DNA from 3 places in the Pseudoalteromonas aquimarina genome. Region 2 is predicted to be linked to each of the others. Evidence: predicted binding sites of a transcription regulator. Region 2 holds the regulator's gene; each other region holds the start of a gene.
What was found. Region 2 encodes MetJ, which represses methionine synthesis genes. Its sites were predicted from a motif close to TAGACGTCTAGACGTCTA; they were not measured.

Region 1 (5,435 bases), on a different contig from region 2:
GTGTTCATTAAAATCCAAGTTGAATTTCTTTAATAAAATCCAAGCTCTTAAAGACCAAGTAGAGTAGTTTTTATTGGCGATATATAAATCCATAGTGTTTTATGCTCAAGTGTTTATTTTACGGTATAACGCCAAATGTATAGTGTTATTTAACATCTGAATAGCGCATAATTCTTATACTATCTATCAGATTAATTGATGTGTTATGGAAATTGATGCACTTAAAAGTTTACTGGCGTTTGTAGAAACGGGCAGTATTACCCGCGCTGCAAAACAGGTTAATCGCACCCAGTCAGCTGTGAGTATGCAGATGAAGAAATTAGAACAAGATTTAGGAAAAACCTTGTTTGAAAAAAGCGGTCGCAACCTAATGTTATCTAAAGAAGGGCATCAACTTGTTGGATACGCGAAGCAACTTATAACTCATTACGATAGCACCCTAAATGCAATTAAATCGCATAATACTAAGCTGCGTATTCGGCTAGGCTGCCCTGATGACTATGCAAATACCATATTACCTAAAGTAGTTCGCAATATGCATAGTTTATGGCCGGACTTAGACTTACAAATTCGCTGCCTACCAAGTAATGTTATTCGTCAGCAGCTTGATAGTGGTGAACTCGATGTAGGCATAGTAACGCGCTCTTTCGATAGTGAAGAAGGTTTACTTATTGCCAAAGACCGCGGTGTATGGGTATGTAATGGTGATACTCAATTAGCAAAGCAAACCCCCTTGCCTTTGGTGACATTTCAACAAGATTGTCGGTTTCATCATGCTGCAATAGAAGGGCTGCATAAACAAGCGCGGCAATTTAAATTGATTGCGATGAGCGGTAGTGTCGCTGCAATGCATAGCTTAGTAAAAGAAGGGCTTGCAATTGGTGCAATGGCAAGCCTTAGTAAAGGTGATTTGGTTGAGCTTTGCAACGAGCAATTGCCGGATTTACCACAAATCAGCATTGTGCTTATTTGTAATGCGCACGCCAATAGTTTTATATCGCAACAACAACTCAATCAGCTAGGCAACTGCTTTTAGTGGTAGTGTCATAAATGTACTGTTGGGATCCGCTTGGTAGTCTGCAAAAGGGCCGCATTCTTTAAAGCCAAATTTAGTATAAAGGTTGCGGGCAGCTTGAAAATAGTCTTGCGTGCCTGTTTCAAGTGATAACACTTGATAGTGCTTTGCTATGGCAAGCTCAATAACATGTTGCAGTAATCTTGATGCAACACCTTGGCCACGAGCCTGTTTTGCTGTGCGCATTGATTTTATTTCTGCGAATGTTGTGTTGTGATGCTTTATTGCAATACAGCCTAATAGGCTATCGCCTCGCCATGCACTAAAAAATGTTATATCGCTTTGTTTAAGTGCGTTAAGGTCAAGCGCATGAACGCTTTCGGCAGGTGAAGTGGCATACATGTCATCTAAATGTTCTTGTAAAAGCGCAATGACATTTGGGCTGGATAAATCATCAATTTTAATGTGCATAAAAGGTCTTCTATAAATAATCCAACCTCGCTATTCATCTAACGTGCCAAATTATTACATTATTTAACCTATTGAATCTATTCAAAAATTAAAATTTGAATAGATTGCAGAATTTGAAAATCGTCATTGTTGCACTTTTTTAGTGCAAGCGGTGCTCATTTCTTTGGCGTCGCTCTTGCTTCTTAATTTACAGAGGAGTTAAGCTTAATAAAATTTATGATAGCTAGTGAGTTATGGAAAAATTTAACGATATATATATGCGTGCAGTAGATCGAAAAGGTGGCGAAACACGCCTTGAAATGCTGCTATCAAAGCCGCTCAGTGATAAAGAATTAGCTAAACTGCCTGATTCAGCTTGGTTATCCGAGTTCACAAAAAAGATATTTCAAAGTGGCTTTTATTGGTCTGTAATCGAGAAAAAATGGCCAGGTTTTGAAGAGGTTTTTTGGCGTTTTGATGTTGAGGCATTACTGATGATGTCACCAGAACAGCAAGAAAAAGCCGCCAGTGATGAGCGCATTGTACGTAATTATAAAAAAGTACAAACGGTGCAGGCCAATGCCTATATGATCCATGAAATCGCAGGCCAACATGGTAGTTTTAGCCAGTTTATAGCTGATTGGCCAAGTAACGATATTGTTGGCCTTTGGCAATATCTTAAAAAGCATGGTGCACGCTTAGGAGGAAACACAGGGCCTTATGCGCTGCGTGTACTCGGTAAAGATACTTTTTTGCTATCGCGAGATTGTGAAAGCTATTTGCGTGCACACAAAATAGTGGATGGTGGTCTACAAACGAAAAAGTCGCTGGTTGCAATCCAGCACTTTTTTAATGAACTGCAACAGCAAAGTAGTTTGAGTTACCAAGAGCTTAGTCAAATAATTTCATATAGTTGTGGCGATAATGTGGTTGGCATAAGCTAACTATTCAAGTTAACTGCGTGGCACAAACTCTAATACCGTAGCGTTAATACAGTAACGCAACTGACCATTTGGGCCATCATCAAACACATGGCCCAAATGAATATCAGATTCAACCGCACGAATTTCAGTGCGTACCATGCCAAAACTGTGATCAGGTTTTTCGTAGACTGCGCCTTTGACTGGTTTGGTAAACGAAAGCCAGCCACTGCCAGAATTAAAACGGTCGCGCGTATCAAATAACGCTGCGCCACTGAGCTTATCGATAAAAATACCATCGGGTGTATTTTTAAAAATCTCATACTGTTTGCAATAGCGATTATCTGTACCCTTATTGAATGCGACATTAAACGCTTCGCCTTTACCTAGTTTAAATGCTCCCACTATCTTGTAAAACTCATCACGAGATACATAACCTTGGCGTGCAAAAACTTCTTTGCCTTGCTCTAACAAAATAATGGTGGGGGTTGCCCAGGTTGGCGTTTTAATTGTGAGATCGTGAAGTTGATTCGCCGTTCTAAACGTAAGCGGAATTGAGCCAGCATACCCTTTTGCTGTCTCAGCTTTAAATTTTTCACAGTAAGGGCAGAATGGGGCATCAATGACCAAAATTTGTTTACCTTTTAACAGCGCACTGTTATCAAGTTTAGCGATAGTTTGTTGGTTAAATGTCACACCAGTTCGCAAATCAGGGCAGTAGCCATTAGGATTTTTGGCTAGGTAATCTTGGTGATATTCTTCTGCCGCATAAAAGGTATCAAGTGGCTTAATGCTGGTGGCTATTTTGCCGAAACCAGCTTGATTCAATAGAGATTGGAATTGTTTAGTGACAGCCATTGCGAGCGTTTTTTGTCGCTCTGAGTTATATAAAATAGTTGAGCGATATTGTGTGCCGACATCGTTACCTTGACGGTTGAGCTGAGTAGGGTCATGGTGCTCGTAAAAATGTTGTAATATTTGCTCAAGGCTAATTTGATTACGATTGAAAGTCACCTTTACGACTTCGGCATAGTTGTTAGGATTATATTTATTACTCTTTTTGATGATATTTCGGTAGCTTGCCTTAAAGCCGTTGCCATCAGCATATCCACTTACAGCGTCAATTACCCCGTTTAGCGCTTGATAGCGTTTTTCTGCACCCCAAAAACAACCCGAACCCAACACAATTGAGTCCACATGATTGGTCTGCGCTGTTGCGGCATGGGTCAAATTGGTAAAGCTTAAAAAAAACAAGCTGACACAAATTAAGTAGTTCATATTGCTGCCTTGTTAAAGTTATTTACTACGTAATAAATAAGACCTGAGATCGCTGAATTAAAATTCATTACCGCTAAACATCTAAATAAACCGCTTATCAATAAAAGACTTATATAAAGCAGAATGACAATATGCTTGTCGGCAATGAAAGCGGGAGGATTTATGAAAAAACTAATTTCAATTGCAGTAGCTGCTTCAGCATTATCGTTAGTTGGATGCAACACAACAATGGATGTGACTTATACACCGATTACTGAGCTTGAGACGCACACAAGTTGGGAAATAAACCCAGTAACAGGTTCTTGGGAAGCAGTTGAAAACACTGTGTATATTAGTGCAAAAGAAAAACAACACACGTTGCCGAAACAATACGATCGTTTTGCAAATAACTAGTATTACTCTGAATGCGCATGAGCAATCATGCGCTTTTTTAGAAGCGCGAAGTAAGTAATAAAGTGACTGAATCAAGTCCTGAATCATCATCACCAAGGCCAGCTCCTAAGCCAAAACTAAATGAAAAGTGTGGGTTAAACCAATACTGAGTTTGCACTTCAACGTTGTTGTTATCAAAGTCATTTGTTTGTGCAAGCGCTTGAATTCCAATAAACCAATTATCACTGAAGTAATAATCAGCACGCCCTTGATAGTAGTTTGCTTTTCCTGAAATTTGCTTAAACACAAAATCCCAACCTTGCCCTTGGGTTATTTTTGTATAGCGAACATAAGGCGTTAGGCGCCAATTGTTACTAGAATCCTCATTACCGAAATAATCGGTTTCATTACGGTATAAGTAAGTTGCACCTACACCCAGTTGCAGATTGTCAGTAATATTATTGCCAAGCTCACCGCTCAGTCTTAGGTAATGATTGTCGTATTCGTTATCAAGAGCGTATTCTGCACCTCCTCGAAATACCAATGCATTATCAAAATAATGTGTGTAGCCGACATCAACATCATAGAAATCATCTAATACCAGCGCACGTGTTGTTAGGCTGTTAATACGGTTGAGGTATGATTTTAGGTTATGGGGGCCACTGGCACTTGCGAGGTCATCAAATGCATAAGTGTAAGCTGCACCTACGAAGTGATTATCAAAATCATACAGGTCGGATATTCCGAAGTCGATTTGGTGTTGAATCGTGTTGTTAGCTAAGAGAGTATTGGAGGTAATCAATAACGCAATTGACAGTAGTTTTTTCATAATCGTAGTTGAGTTCTTTTTGCCAGCAGCATAAAGAAATAACTTCCTCGCGATAAGTGTGTAACTGTTTAAAATTGTGAGATATTGTAAATAGAGACTCTAAAAAATTTAAAGCATTAAGAAGCAACAATATGATCTGGTTTAAAGCAATTGATAAAGCATTGTGCGACAAGTTAGATGAAGGCCTTAACGGCAAAGGCAGTTTAATGAAAACCCTTGGCATCGAAATATGTGAAATTGGTGATGATTATCTAGTTGCAAGTATGCCTGTAACACCAGACCATCACAATCCAATAGGTATGCTTCATGGTGGTGCCAATGTCGTACTAGCCGAGACAGTGGCAAGTTATGCTGCTAATTTTGTGGTCGATACCAATAAATTCTATTGTGTCGGGCAAGAGATCAATGCAAACCATATTAAAGCGGCACGTAAGGGGATGGTGTATGCCACTGCAAGAGCAATTCATTTAGGCAAACGCACCTCGGTTTGGGAAGTTAAGATTACCAACCAAGCGGGAGAGCTTACCTGTATTTCTAGAATGACAGCTGCAGTGGTTGAGCGCCGATAATT
Region 2 (5,435 bases):
GATGAGATAATCAAAATTGCGATATAGCGGAACATTTAACGCAACTTCGGCAACTAGATGCATGGTAATTTGGCTTTCAATTTAAGGCAGACTTTTTGAAATTAAATCACGGCAAACTTTTCGCGGCTAGTGTTTAACTTAATTTATATTGAGATGGTTAAAGATCTTGCTATTGCGATGTTTGTTGGCTAGAATTCGCGCCCTATATATTTTTTGTTTAACAACGTATGGTGCCAGACTTCGGGTTTGGAGAGCGATACGGCCTAATTAGAGGTTCACTATGAAAGAAGGTATCCACCCTAAGTACGAAGCAATCAATGCTACTTGTTCATGTGGTAACAAATTTGTAACGCGTTCAACTCTTTGTAAAGACATCCACTTAGATGTTTGTTCAGAGTGTCACCCGTTCTACACTGGTAAGCAAAAAGTGCTTGATACAGGTGGTCGTGTTGATCGCTTCAACAAGCGTTTCGGCGCTTTATCAAGCAAAAAATAAGAACATTTTTGTTCTTATTAAGAAAGCACCTACGGGTGCTTTTTTTGTGTCTGAAATTTAATATGAATTTTTGTCATCTTAAATGCTTTTTCTATGTCTTTTTATTCTAAATAGATGGCTATATACTGAATTATAGATGGTTTCAATAGTCATTATTTTTACTATCTGTTGGCAAAATAGTACTCGTCGAGTGTAAAAAGAGGCGTGAGCTAAATCTGGTCGGATCTGAATTAACTTCAATCTGGTAATGATTTAGCAGAAAATATCTAGAGCTCATGGTTGTAAATTAAACTATGGTCTTAGGTTAATATATAACCGCATTTAACTTCTATTTACTCTAAATGCCGTACTATTAAACCAGTATCTCTCACTTTTAACATCGTAGGATAAGGCACGCATGTCTGACATAAGAGAAAAAGCGCTACAATACCATTCTGAACCCGTTCCCGGAAAAATTAGCATTGAACTAACAAAACCTGCTGAGACTGTTAATGACCTAGCATTAGCTTACAGCCCAGGTGTTGCTGAACCTGTTCGTGAAATTGCTGCTGATCCGAATAATGCCTATAAATATACCGCAAAGGGCAATATGGTCGCTGTTATCTCAAATGGTACTGCTATTTTAGGTTTAGGTAACTTAGGGCCGCTGGCGTCAAAACCTGTAATGGAAGGTAAAGCACTTTTATTTAAGCGTTTTGCTGGTTTAGATTCGATTGATATTGAAGTTAAACACCGCACCACAGAAGACTTTATTAATACTGTTGAAAACATTGCTGACACCTTTGGCGGTATTAACCTTGAAGATATCAAAGCACCAGAATGTTTTGAAATTGAAAAAGCACTTATTGAGCGTTGTAGTGTACCTGTTTTCCATGATGATCAGCATGGTACTGCGATTGTAACAGCTGCAGGTATGTTAAATGCGTTAGAGATCCAAGGTAAAAAGCTTAAAGATGCACTTATTGTGTGTTTAGGTGCAGGTGCGGCTGCGATTGCCTGTATGGAACTACTAATTAAATGTGGTGCACAGCGTGAGCACATTTATATGCTCGATAGAAAAGGGGTTATTCATACACGTCGTGATGACTTAAATGAATACAAAATGTTATTTGCCAACAATACAGATAAACGCACACTACAAGATGTAATTGAAGAAGCTGACGTATTTGTGGGTGTATCAGGCCCAGATCTATTAACTGCTGAAGAGCTAAAGTTAATGGCAAATAAGCCAGTGGTATTTGCGTGTTCTAACCCTGATCCTGAAATTAAACCGGAAGTAGCGAATGCCGCGCGAAATGATTTAATTATGGCAACAGGTCGTTCAGATTACCCTAACCAAGTTAATAATGTGTTGTGTTTCCCATTTATTTTCCGCGGTGCGCTTGATGTTCGTGCAACAGCAATTAATGATGAAATGAAAATTGCAGCGGTAAATGCGATTCGCGAAATTGCGAAGGAGCCAGTGCCACAAGAAGTGCTTTCGGCTTCAGGTGAATCCAACTTAGAGTTCGGTAAAGACTACATTATTCCTAAGCCAATGGATCCACGCTTATTACCACGTGTAGCACGTGCAGTTGCAGAAGCAGCGGTTGCATCGGGCGTAGCGCAAATTGAAATGCCAGAGAACTATATGCTTTAATTAAGCAATAAAAGAAAAAACCTCAGCAATTGCTGAGGTTTTTTTTATTCATCTTCTAATTCAGGAAGCGGTAAACCGCGTTCTGCGAGAATTTCTTTAACCCTTTGCGGAATATGCTCAGGATTATCTTTTCTTAAATCTTCATCATCAGGCAGTGGCTGACCTGTAAACGCATGCAAAAACGCTTCACATAGTAATTCACTATTGGTTGCATGACGTAAGTTATTTACTTGTCTACGAGTACGCTCGTCTGTCAGTACTTTCAATACGTTAAGTGGGATAGATACGGTAATTTTTTTTACTTGTTCTGATTTTTTACCGTGTTCTGCATATGGGTGAATATATTCACCGTTCCATTTAGTTGCCATAAAGTGTACTAGCCTATATCTGTTACGATTTAATTTTGACGATAGCCTGTAAGTAAGAGGCAAAATTTTATCGTTTTAAAATATATAGTCAAATATCATTTGTTTGGCTATATAGACGTGTAAAAGTTTTGACTTCCATCGTTTAGTGGTTTAACCTTTTGGACGTCTAAACATCTAAGTGGCAAAGTTATGAAGCAAAGTAAACAAACAACCCTTGCTGTTCGCAATGGCATTACAGCTGATAAACTTCACGGTGCAGTTGTACCACCGTTATATTTATCGACAACCTATGAGTTCGCTGATTTTGATAAAAAACGTGACTATGATTACGGCCGTAGTGGTAATCCAAATCGTGATATCTTAGCGGATACATTAGCTAAGCTAGAAGGCGGCGAAAAAGGGATTGTTACAGCAACAGGCATGTCTGCTGTTCACTTATGCACACAAATTTTAACGCCAGAAGATACTATTTTAATTCCACATGATTGTTACGGCGGTAGTTACCGTTTATTTACTAGCCTTGAAAAACGTGGCTTATTAAAAGTAGCTGTGGTCGATTTTACTCAAGCGTCTTGCTATGAGCAGATTAAAGCCATTAAACCTAAGCTTGTGTGGATTGAGACACCGAGCAACCCAGTTTTACGTTTAACTGACATTGCCAAAGTTGTAGATGTTGCTCACTCTGTTGGTGCCCTTGTTGGCGCAGACAACACGTTTTTATCACCGGCATTACAAAATCCAATTTCGTTTGGCGTAGATATTGTGATCCACTCAACTACAAAATACATCAACGGCCACTCAGATGTTGTAGGGGGTGTTGTAATTACACGTACAGCTGAATTAGGTGAAGAGCTTGCTTGGTGGGCAAATAACATTGGTATTACTGGTGCGCCTTTTGATGCGTATTTAACGCTCCGTGGTATTCGTACTTTAAATGTGCGTATTAAACAGCACCAAGAAAATGCATTTGCTATCGCACGCTATTTAGAAACCTGTGAGCATGTCGAAAAAGTTTACTACCCAGGCCTTGAAAGTCACCCTCAACATGAATTAGCGAAAGCTCAGCAAAAAGGGTTTGGCGGTATGGTGAGCTTTAGTATCAAAGGCACGATTGAAGATACGGCGAAGTTTTTAACTAGTGTTGAGCAGTTCAGCTTAGCTGAATCACTTGGCGGGGTAGAAAGCTTAATTTGTCACCCTGCAACCATGACACACGCAGGCATGGCGCCAGAGGCGCGTTTAAAAGCAGGTGTTAACGATACTTTAATTCGCATTTCTGTGGGTATAGAAGATGTTGAAGATTTAATTGCTGATCTTGAGCAAGCATTTTCAAAAACAATTAACAAAAACTCAGTTGCTGGTGGCGAAACACAAAACCAGTGCTGTGCTGCACGACCGGCATTGTGGTGATAAGTTAAATGACAAAACAAGTTTATAAATTTGGTGGTTCAAGCCTAAGCAGTGCAAAACGCTACCATGCAGTTGCTAATATTTGCCAACAATTAAGTGGTGGTGATGCGGTGGTGGTCTCTGCCGCAGGCAAAACAACCGATACCTTAGTGCGCTTATGGTCGAGTTACCACAATCAAGATCACAAAGGTGTAGGCGAGGTGATTGCACTATTGAAAGATCATCAGTGTGCACTTATAGCTGAATTATTAGGTGACAAAAGTGAAGTGTATGCTCACTTAATTGACGATATAAATGCAATTTCACAACGTGCAGGCTGTGCTGAACTAGAACAAGCATGGTTATTAGCACATGGTGAGTTATGGTCTGCCCGCTTACTTGCACATTATTTAAATAAAATCGGTGTTGCTGCCTGCCACTATGACAGCAGAGATTTATTCGTTGTTGCTGAAAATTACTTAAAACACGATGAAAACACAGCTCGTTGTCGTTCACTAAAGCAAGATGAGCTGAATATTGTAACTGGTTTTATCGCAAGTGATGAAGCAGGTAATACTGTAACACTTGGTCGTAACGGTAGTGATTATAGTGCCACTTTGCTTGGTAAATACTTAAACGCGGATAGTGTAACTATTTGGACTGACACACAAGGTGTTTACAGTACCGACCCACGTAAAGTGGAAAAAGCAGTTAAGTATAACAAGATTAGCCAACAACAAGCGCAGTTACTGGCGCGTTTAGGAAACCCTGTTTTACACGCTAAAACACTTACGCCATTAAAAGACAGCGATATCAAATTGGTGGTACGCAGCAGCTATGATAGCCATAGTGATGGCACAAAAGTAGTTGCCAATGAACAAGCTAAAGCAAAGCGTTTTATTACTACACTCGCCAGTTCAGACGTTTTTCAAATCACCAATAGCAATAAAGACAGCATCAGAGAGTTGAGCATTTTGCTACAACATCCATTGCAACCGTTAGAAGTTGATGGCAATACTTTATTGTTAGTACCAAGCCAATTTGGTGAGCAAGTTGCAGCGTTTTACCAACAAGATGCAGTACTAATTGAGTCTAATGTATCTGGGGTTGCTATCGTAAGTGAGCCAGGTAGTGAAACTCAACTTCTACAAAGTGCTAAGCAGTTACTAGAAAAACAAAGCATGACTCTGCGCGGCGCATGGAGCCAAAACGGTTTTGCTATTTTATTAGGTGACCAACTGCTTGAGAGCGATACTTTATCTCTGCTGCATGATGAATTGATCACGGCAAAACAAGAATTAGCAGTAATTGTTGCCGGTATTGGTAATGTGGGAGAGGTGTTTTTATCTCAACTCAGTACTCAACTTGAACGTTTGAATACTTTACTACCGGTAAAATTGGTTGGCTTATTACGTTCGAATTCAAGTTGGTTAAATGGGCACGGAATAGCCCTTGAAAACGCCAGTACGCATTTTGCAGAAAACGCAAAAGCGACAAGCGCTGAGCAACTTATTGAGTTTATTAAAGAGCTTGATTACGGCCA
Region 3 (5,435 bases), on a different contig from region 2:
GTGGGCGTTTACGCGCTTGCTGCTCACGCACTTTTTCATACTCTGCAGTCGTTTTTGCTAAAAACTCCGGCTTTTGCGTTTTGCTTAACAAGCTTGACGCCACACCAACCGCGCGCGATGCGTTATTTACATACACCACGCCTTTGTCATATTCCGGTTCAATTTTAACCGCTGTATGCGCTTTTGATGTTGTTGCACCGCCGATTAATAACGGAATATCAAACCCTTGGCGCGTCATTTCTTTTGCCACATGGACCATTTCATCAAGCGATGGCGTAATCAGGCCAGAAAGACCAATAATATCGACTTTTTCTTCAATCGCGGTACGTAAAATAGTTTCTGCAGGTACCATTACCCCAAGGTCAATCACTTCGTAGTTATTACATTGCAGTACTACACCCACAATGTTTTTACCAATGTCGTGTACATCACCTTTAACGGTAGCCATTAGGATTTTACCGTTGGTTGCGCCCTCTTCTTTTTCGGCTTCAATAAACGGATCAAGATAGGCAACCGCACGCTTCATTACACGCGCCGATTTAACTACCTGAGGTAAGAACATTTTACCTTCACCAAACAGGTCACCTACTACGTTCATACCGTCCATTAATGGACCTTCAATTACTTGAATTGGTTTGTCTGCTTGTTGGCGAGCTTCTTCGGTATCTTCATCAATAAACTCGGTAATCCCTTTAACAAGAGCATGCTCTAAACGTTTTGCAACAGGCCAACTGCGCCATTCTAAATCTTCTTTTTTCGCTTCAACACCCTTGCCTGAGTATTTAGGCGCAAGTTCTACTAAACGCTCACCAGCTTCTGAATCACGGTTAAGTACTACATCCTCAACAGCATCACGTAGCTCTTTGGGAATATCATCATAAACCGCGAGCTGACCCGCATTTACGATACCCATGTCCATACCCGCTTTTATGGCGTGATATAAAAATACCGAGTGAATGGCTTCGCGTACAGGGTCATTACCACGGAACGAGAAAGACACGTTAGAAACACCGCCCGACACTTTACAGTGCGGTAAGTTTTGCTTGATGCGGCGCGTACCTTCAATAAATTCAACCGCGTAGTTGTCGTGCTCTTCGATACCCGTAGCTACCGCAAAAATATTCGGGTCGAAAATAATGTCTTCCGGCGGAAAACCAAGCTGTTCTACTAAAATACGGTACGAACGCTGACAAATTTCAAATTTACGGTCGGCCGTTTCGGCTTGCCCTGTTTCATCAAACGCCATCACAACAGCAGCTGCACCAAAACGCTTAATGATTTTAGCTTGCCTGATAAACGGCTCTTCACCTTCTTTAAGTGAAATTGAGTTAACGATTGCCTTACCTTGAATACATTTTAAGCCTGCTTCAATTACATCCCACTTTGACGAGTCGACCATAATCGGCACACGTGAAATGTCTGGCTCTGACGCAATTAGGTTTAAAAAGCGTACCATTGCCGCTTTTGAGTCCAACATGGCTTCATCCATGTTGATATCGATAATTTGCGCGCCGTTCTCTACTTGCTCACGGGCAACTTCGAGTGCGGTTTCGTAATCTTCTTCTAGGATTAAACGCTTAAATCGGGCTGAGCCCGTAACATTGGTACGTTCACCAACATTGGTAAATACTGCTGTACTGCGTGTCATGTTTGCTCCTAGTTTAAATTACAGGCTTCAAGGCCAGCTAAGCGCATACGCACTTCAAGTTCTGGTAATTGGCGTGGCGCTACATTTTTGGTGCCTTGATACATAGCATTAATGTGCTCAGGCGTTGTGCCACAACAACCACCAACAATATTAATAAAGCCCGACTCTGCCCAATCGACGATTTCTTTTGCCATTTCGTCAGCTTCTAAATCGTATTCACCAAATTCGTTCGGTAAGCCTGCGTTAGGGTGAACTGATACAAAGGTTTCACACACACGCGATAACTCTTCTACATATTGGCGCAATAAATCTGGCCCAAGCGCACAATTAAGGCCAATTGAAATTGGCTTAATATGACGAATAGAATTGTAAAAAGCCTCGGTTGTTTGGCCTGATAAAGTTCGGCCCGATGCATCAGTAATGGTACCTGAAATCATTACAGGTAAAGTCACGCCTGCGCGCTCAAATGCTTCTTCTACCGCAAAGGCAGCTGCTTTTGAATTGAGCGTATCAAAAATAGTCTCAATCAAAATTAAATCTGCACCACCTTCAATCAGTGCCAGTGTTGATTCAATGTAGGCTTCTACAAGGGCATCAAACGTAATGTTTCTAAATCCAGGGTCGTTTACATCTGGCGAAATAGAACAGGTTTTTGACGTTGGACCAAGCACCCCCGCTACATAGCGCGGCTTAGTTGGGTCTTGTGCTTCAAATTCATCACACACTTTGCGCGCCAATTTTGCCGATTCAAGATTGATTTCACGGCTTAAGCTTGCCATTTCATAGTCTTCCATTGAAATGGTGGTCGCGTTGAAGGTGTTGGTTTCAATAATATCAGCGCCAGCGGCTAAGTATTCACGGTGAATTTGTTCAATGATCTGTGGCTGAGTTAAGCTTAGTAAGTCATTGTTGCCTTTGACCAACACATGCCAATTTGCAAAGCGTTCACCGCGATAATCTTCTTCTTCCAGCTTGTATTTCTGGATCATGGTTCCCATTGCACCATCAAGAATATGAATACGCGTTTTTAATGCAGCGCTTAGCTGCTGTGATTTATTCGGCATAGTTGTTAGTCCTTACGTCTTGACTGACTAAGTTAATATCATATGGCGTGGTTTGATAAACGTAGTAGTTTAACCAATTTGAAAATAATAAAAAGGCGTGGCTCTGCCAAGTTTTACTTGGTTTTGCACTGGCATCATCGTTGGGAAAATAATTTTCCGGCTTAGGTGCATTTTCATCACCTTCTAAATCACGCAAATATTCTTTTTGCAGAGTGTCAGCATCATATTCAGGGTGCCCTGTTAAAAATACCTGAGAGCCCGATTTATTCTTAATTAAAAATGCGCCAACTTCAGGCGAACCTGCAATAACCTCTAATTGGCTATGGTTTGCAATATCGGCCTCATTAATATGGCCATAGCGCGAATGCGGCACTAAAAATTCATCATCAAAACCACGCGTTAGCGCTGCGTGTTCAAAATAACGCAAATGTTTAAATACACCACACAGCTTTTTCGCTTTTAAAGTGCGCTTTAAACCATAATGGTGATACAAACTAGCGTGTGCTGCCCAACAAGAAAATAAGGTAGAAGTAACATGATGTTCCGCCCAATCGAAGATTTCTTGTAATTCTTGCCAGTAACCAACATCGCTATATTCAAGGTGAGCCAACGGTGCGCCTGTCACAATCATGGCGTCGTAGTTTTCGTTTTTAACTTCTGAAAAATACTTATAGAACATATCTAAGTGTTGCTCAGAGGTATTTTTACTGCGATGGGTATCTAAGCGCAATAACTCAACATTTACCTGCAACGGAGAGTTAGCCAGTAAACGGATGAACTGCACCTCAGTTTCAACCTTATTAGGCATTAAGTTTAAAATAGCTAATCGCATTGGACGGATCTCTTGTGTTTTAGCTCGGCTTTCGGGCATTACAAACACATTTTCTTGCCTTAAAGTGTTAATGGCGGGCAACTGATCGCGCACTGTGATTGGCATCATTTTATCCTTATTACTGTGGTAGATTGGCTAATTATGAACGGATAGCCAGAAATATCAAGCTCTAGATGTTTAGATGTCCAAATGATTTTTGTATTTTGCCAGATAACTTCTATAGTTTAGGTAATGCTGACTTTTTGAAGTGGGTTATGTAACCCGTGTTAACACCGACAGATATTGACCAAAAACATGTTATTGAACGCATGACAGACATCGTTGCCTGCCTAAACAGTTGTGCTTCAATTGAAAATTTTTTGCTGGATATTCACTGCATTTTACAAAAAGTCACTTATGCAGATAATTTTTATGTTGTATTACAAGACGAAAACGAGCGTCTTACCTTCCCTTACTTTCACGATGTAAAAGACAATATAAATGTAGACTCTTTACAAGGAATCGATAAAGAGGCTTTAAGCCATACCCTTACCGCCTATGCCTTATCAGGGCATAAAGTATGTAACTATCAAGAAAGTGATATTCAAAACCTTATCGACTCAGGCACAGTGAATATGCTTGGCAGTTTGCCAAAGCAGTGGTTGTGCTTTCCGCTAACCCATCATGATGTGTTTTTAGGTGCATTTATCATTCAGTCTTATCGCAATGAAAATGAGTATGACAGCACTATCGTTGATGTGCTTTTTACTATTAGCCATGTTATTTCCTCAGCGCTGGATGCATTTCGAATGCAGCAAGCTTTGATGAAAGCAAACAACAAACTACAAAGTTACCAGCTCGAATTAGAAGCAAAAGTAAAAAAGCGCACAGAGCAACTTGAACAAAGTGTAAACGAGCTCAAAAAGGAAGTGGCATATCGTAAAGAGTTGCAAAGTGAACTCGAACACGAATCTTTACACGATAGTTTAACTAAGCTCGCTAATCGCAAATACCTTTTCAAAAAAATTGATGAATTATCTGCAAAGCACCTACGAAATCCGCAAAACATTTTTTTAATGTACCTAGATTTAGACGGGTTTAAGCAAGTGAACGATAACCTTGGTCATCCTGCTGGCGATGCCGTATTAGTTGAAGTTTCAGAGCGATTACAAAAAATGATTCGCCCTTATGATTTTGCCGCCCGCGTTGGTGGTGATGAATTTATTATTATTTTCGACGAAAATATGACATACGACGAGGTTTGTACTATTTCACAACGTATTATTGATGCTGTTTGCGATAGAATTTCTTCTGAAAATCAAACAGTCACAGTGGGTGTAAGTATAGGAATTTCATCTACTGTGCTAAATAGCCTCGCTCCTACCGATCTAATTCATTATGCCGATATCGCCCTCTACCAATCTAAAGCCAATGGAAAACGGCAATTTACATTTCATCAAAATAGCTAAGATTGCTACAAAGCCTATTTTTAATAAATTACATCAAGTGCTTTACTAACAGCGGTTTACCACGACTAATTTGATTGGCTTGTGCTAAAAACAACTCTGCCGTTGCCATTGCGTCAGTTAACGCGTTGTGACAGCTGTATTCAGGCAAACGATAACGTTCACGGCAATTTGCTAAGGTTAGGCTATCTTGTGCAATCACTTGGCCTTGTCTTGCTAAGCGTTTATGTTCAATTTGCATGGTATCGAGTATGGCAAGCGGCTTATGTAAAAAGCCCGCTTTGTTAAATGCCAAGCGCAAAAATGACCAATCCAATTCTTGGTTATGAAAAATTAATATTTTGTCATCAAGTAGTTCATTTAACGCTTTAAGTGCCTCATTTAATGGCACTCCCTGCGCTAAACTATCGCTATCAATACCATGAAAAACAGGGCTTTGATTGAGA

Region 1: the regulator MetJ is predicted to act here: its motif matches at 3,730-3,747, upstream of msrA (peptide-methionine (S)-S-oxide reductase MsrA).
Region 3: the regulator MetJ is predicted to act here: its motif matches at 3,715-3,732, upstream of AAEU29_RS16255 (homoserine O-succinyltransferase).

What each region holds. Positions count from the first base shown of each region.
Region 1 is NZ_JBMMUG010000010.1:7,272-12,706, forward strand. It holds gene AAEU29_RS19690 (glutathione S-transferase family protein) at 1-93, opposite strand, end outside; gene AAEU29_RS19695 (LysR family transcriptional regulator) at 206-1,036, shown strand; gene AAEU29_RS19700 (GNAT family N-acetyltransferase) at 1,019-1,486, opposite strand; gene AAEU29_RS19705 (DNA-3-methyladenine glycosylase I) at 1,720-2,409, shown strand; gene msrA (peptide-methionine (S)-S-oxide reductase MsrA) at 2,419-3,663, opposite strand; gene AAEU29_RS19715 (hypothetical protein) at 3,826-4,056, shown strand; gene AAEU29_RS19720 (hypothetical protein) at 4,094-4,864, opposite strand; gene AAEU29_RS19725 (PaaI family thioesterase) at 4,996-5,433, shown strand.
Region 2 is NZ_JBMMUG010000008.1:18,349-23,783, forward strand. It holds gene priA (primosomal protein N') at 1-63, opposite strand, end outside; gene rpmE (50S ribosomal protein L31) at 281-496, shown strand; gene AAEU29_RS18150 (malic enzyme-like NAD(P)-binding protein) at 894-2,135, shown strand; gene metJ (met regulon transcriptional regulator MetJ) at 2,180-2,503, opposite strand; gene metB (cystathionine gamma-synthase) at 2,693-3,913, shown strand; gene metL (bifunctional aspartate kinase/homoserine dehydrogenase II) at 3,922-5,435, shown strand, end outside.
Region 3 is NZ_JBMMUG010000006.1:236,496-241,930, forward strand. It holds gene metH (methionine synthase) at 1-1,648, opposite strand, end outside; gene AAEU29_RS16250 (homocysteine S-methyltransferase family protein) at 1,657-2,712, opposite strand; gene AAEU29_RS16255 (homoserine O-succinyltransferase) at 2,702-3,649, opposite strand; gene AAEU29_RS16260 (sensor domain-containing diguanylate cyclase) at 3,808-4,992, shown strand; gene AAEU29_RS16265 (exonuclease domain-containing protein) at 5,021-5,435, opposite strand, start outside.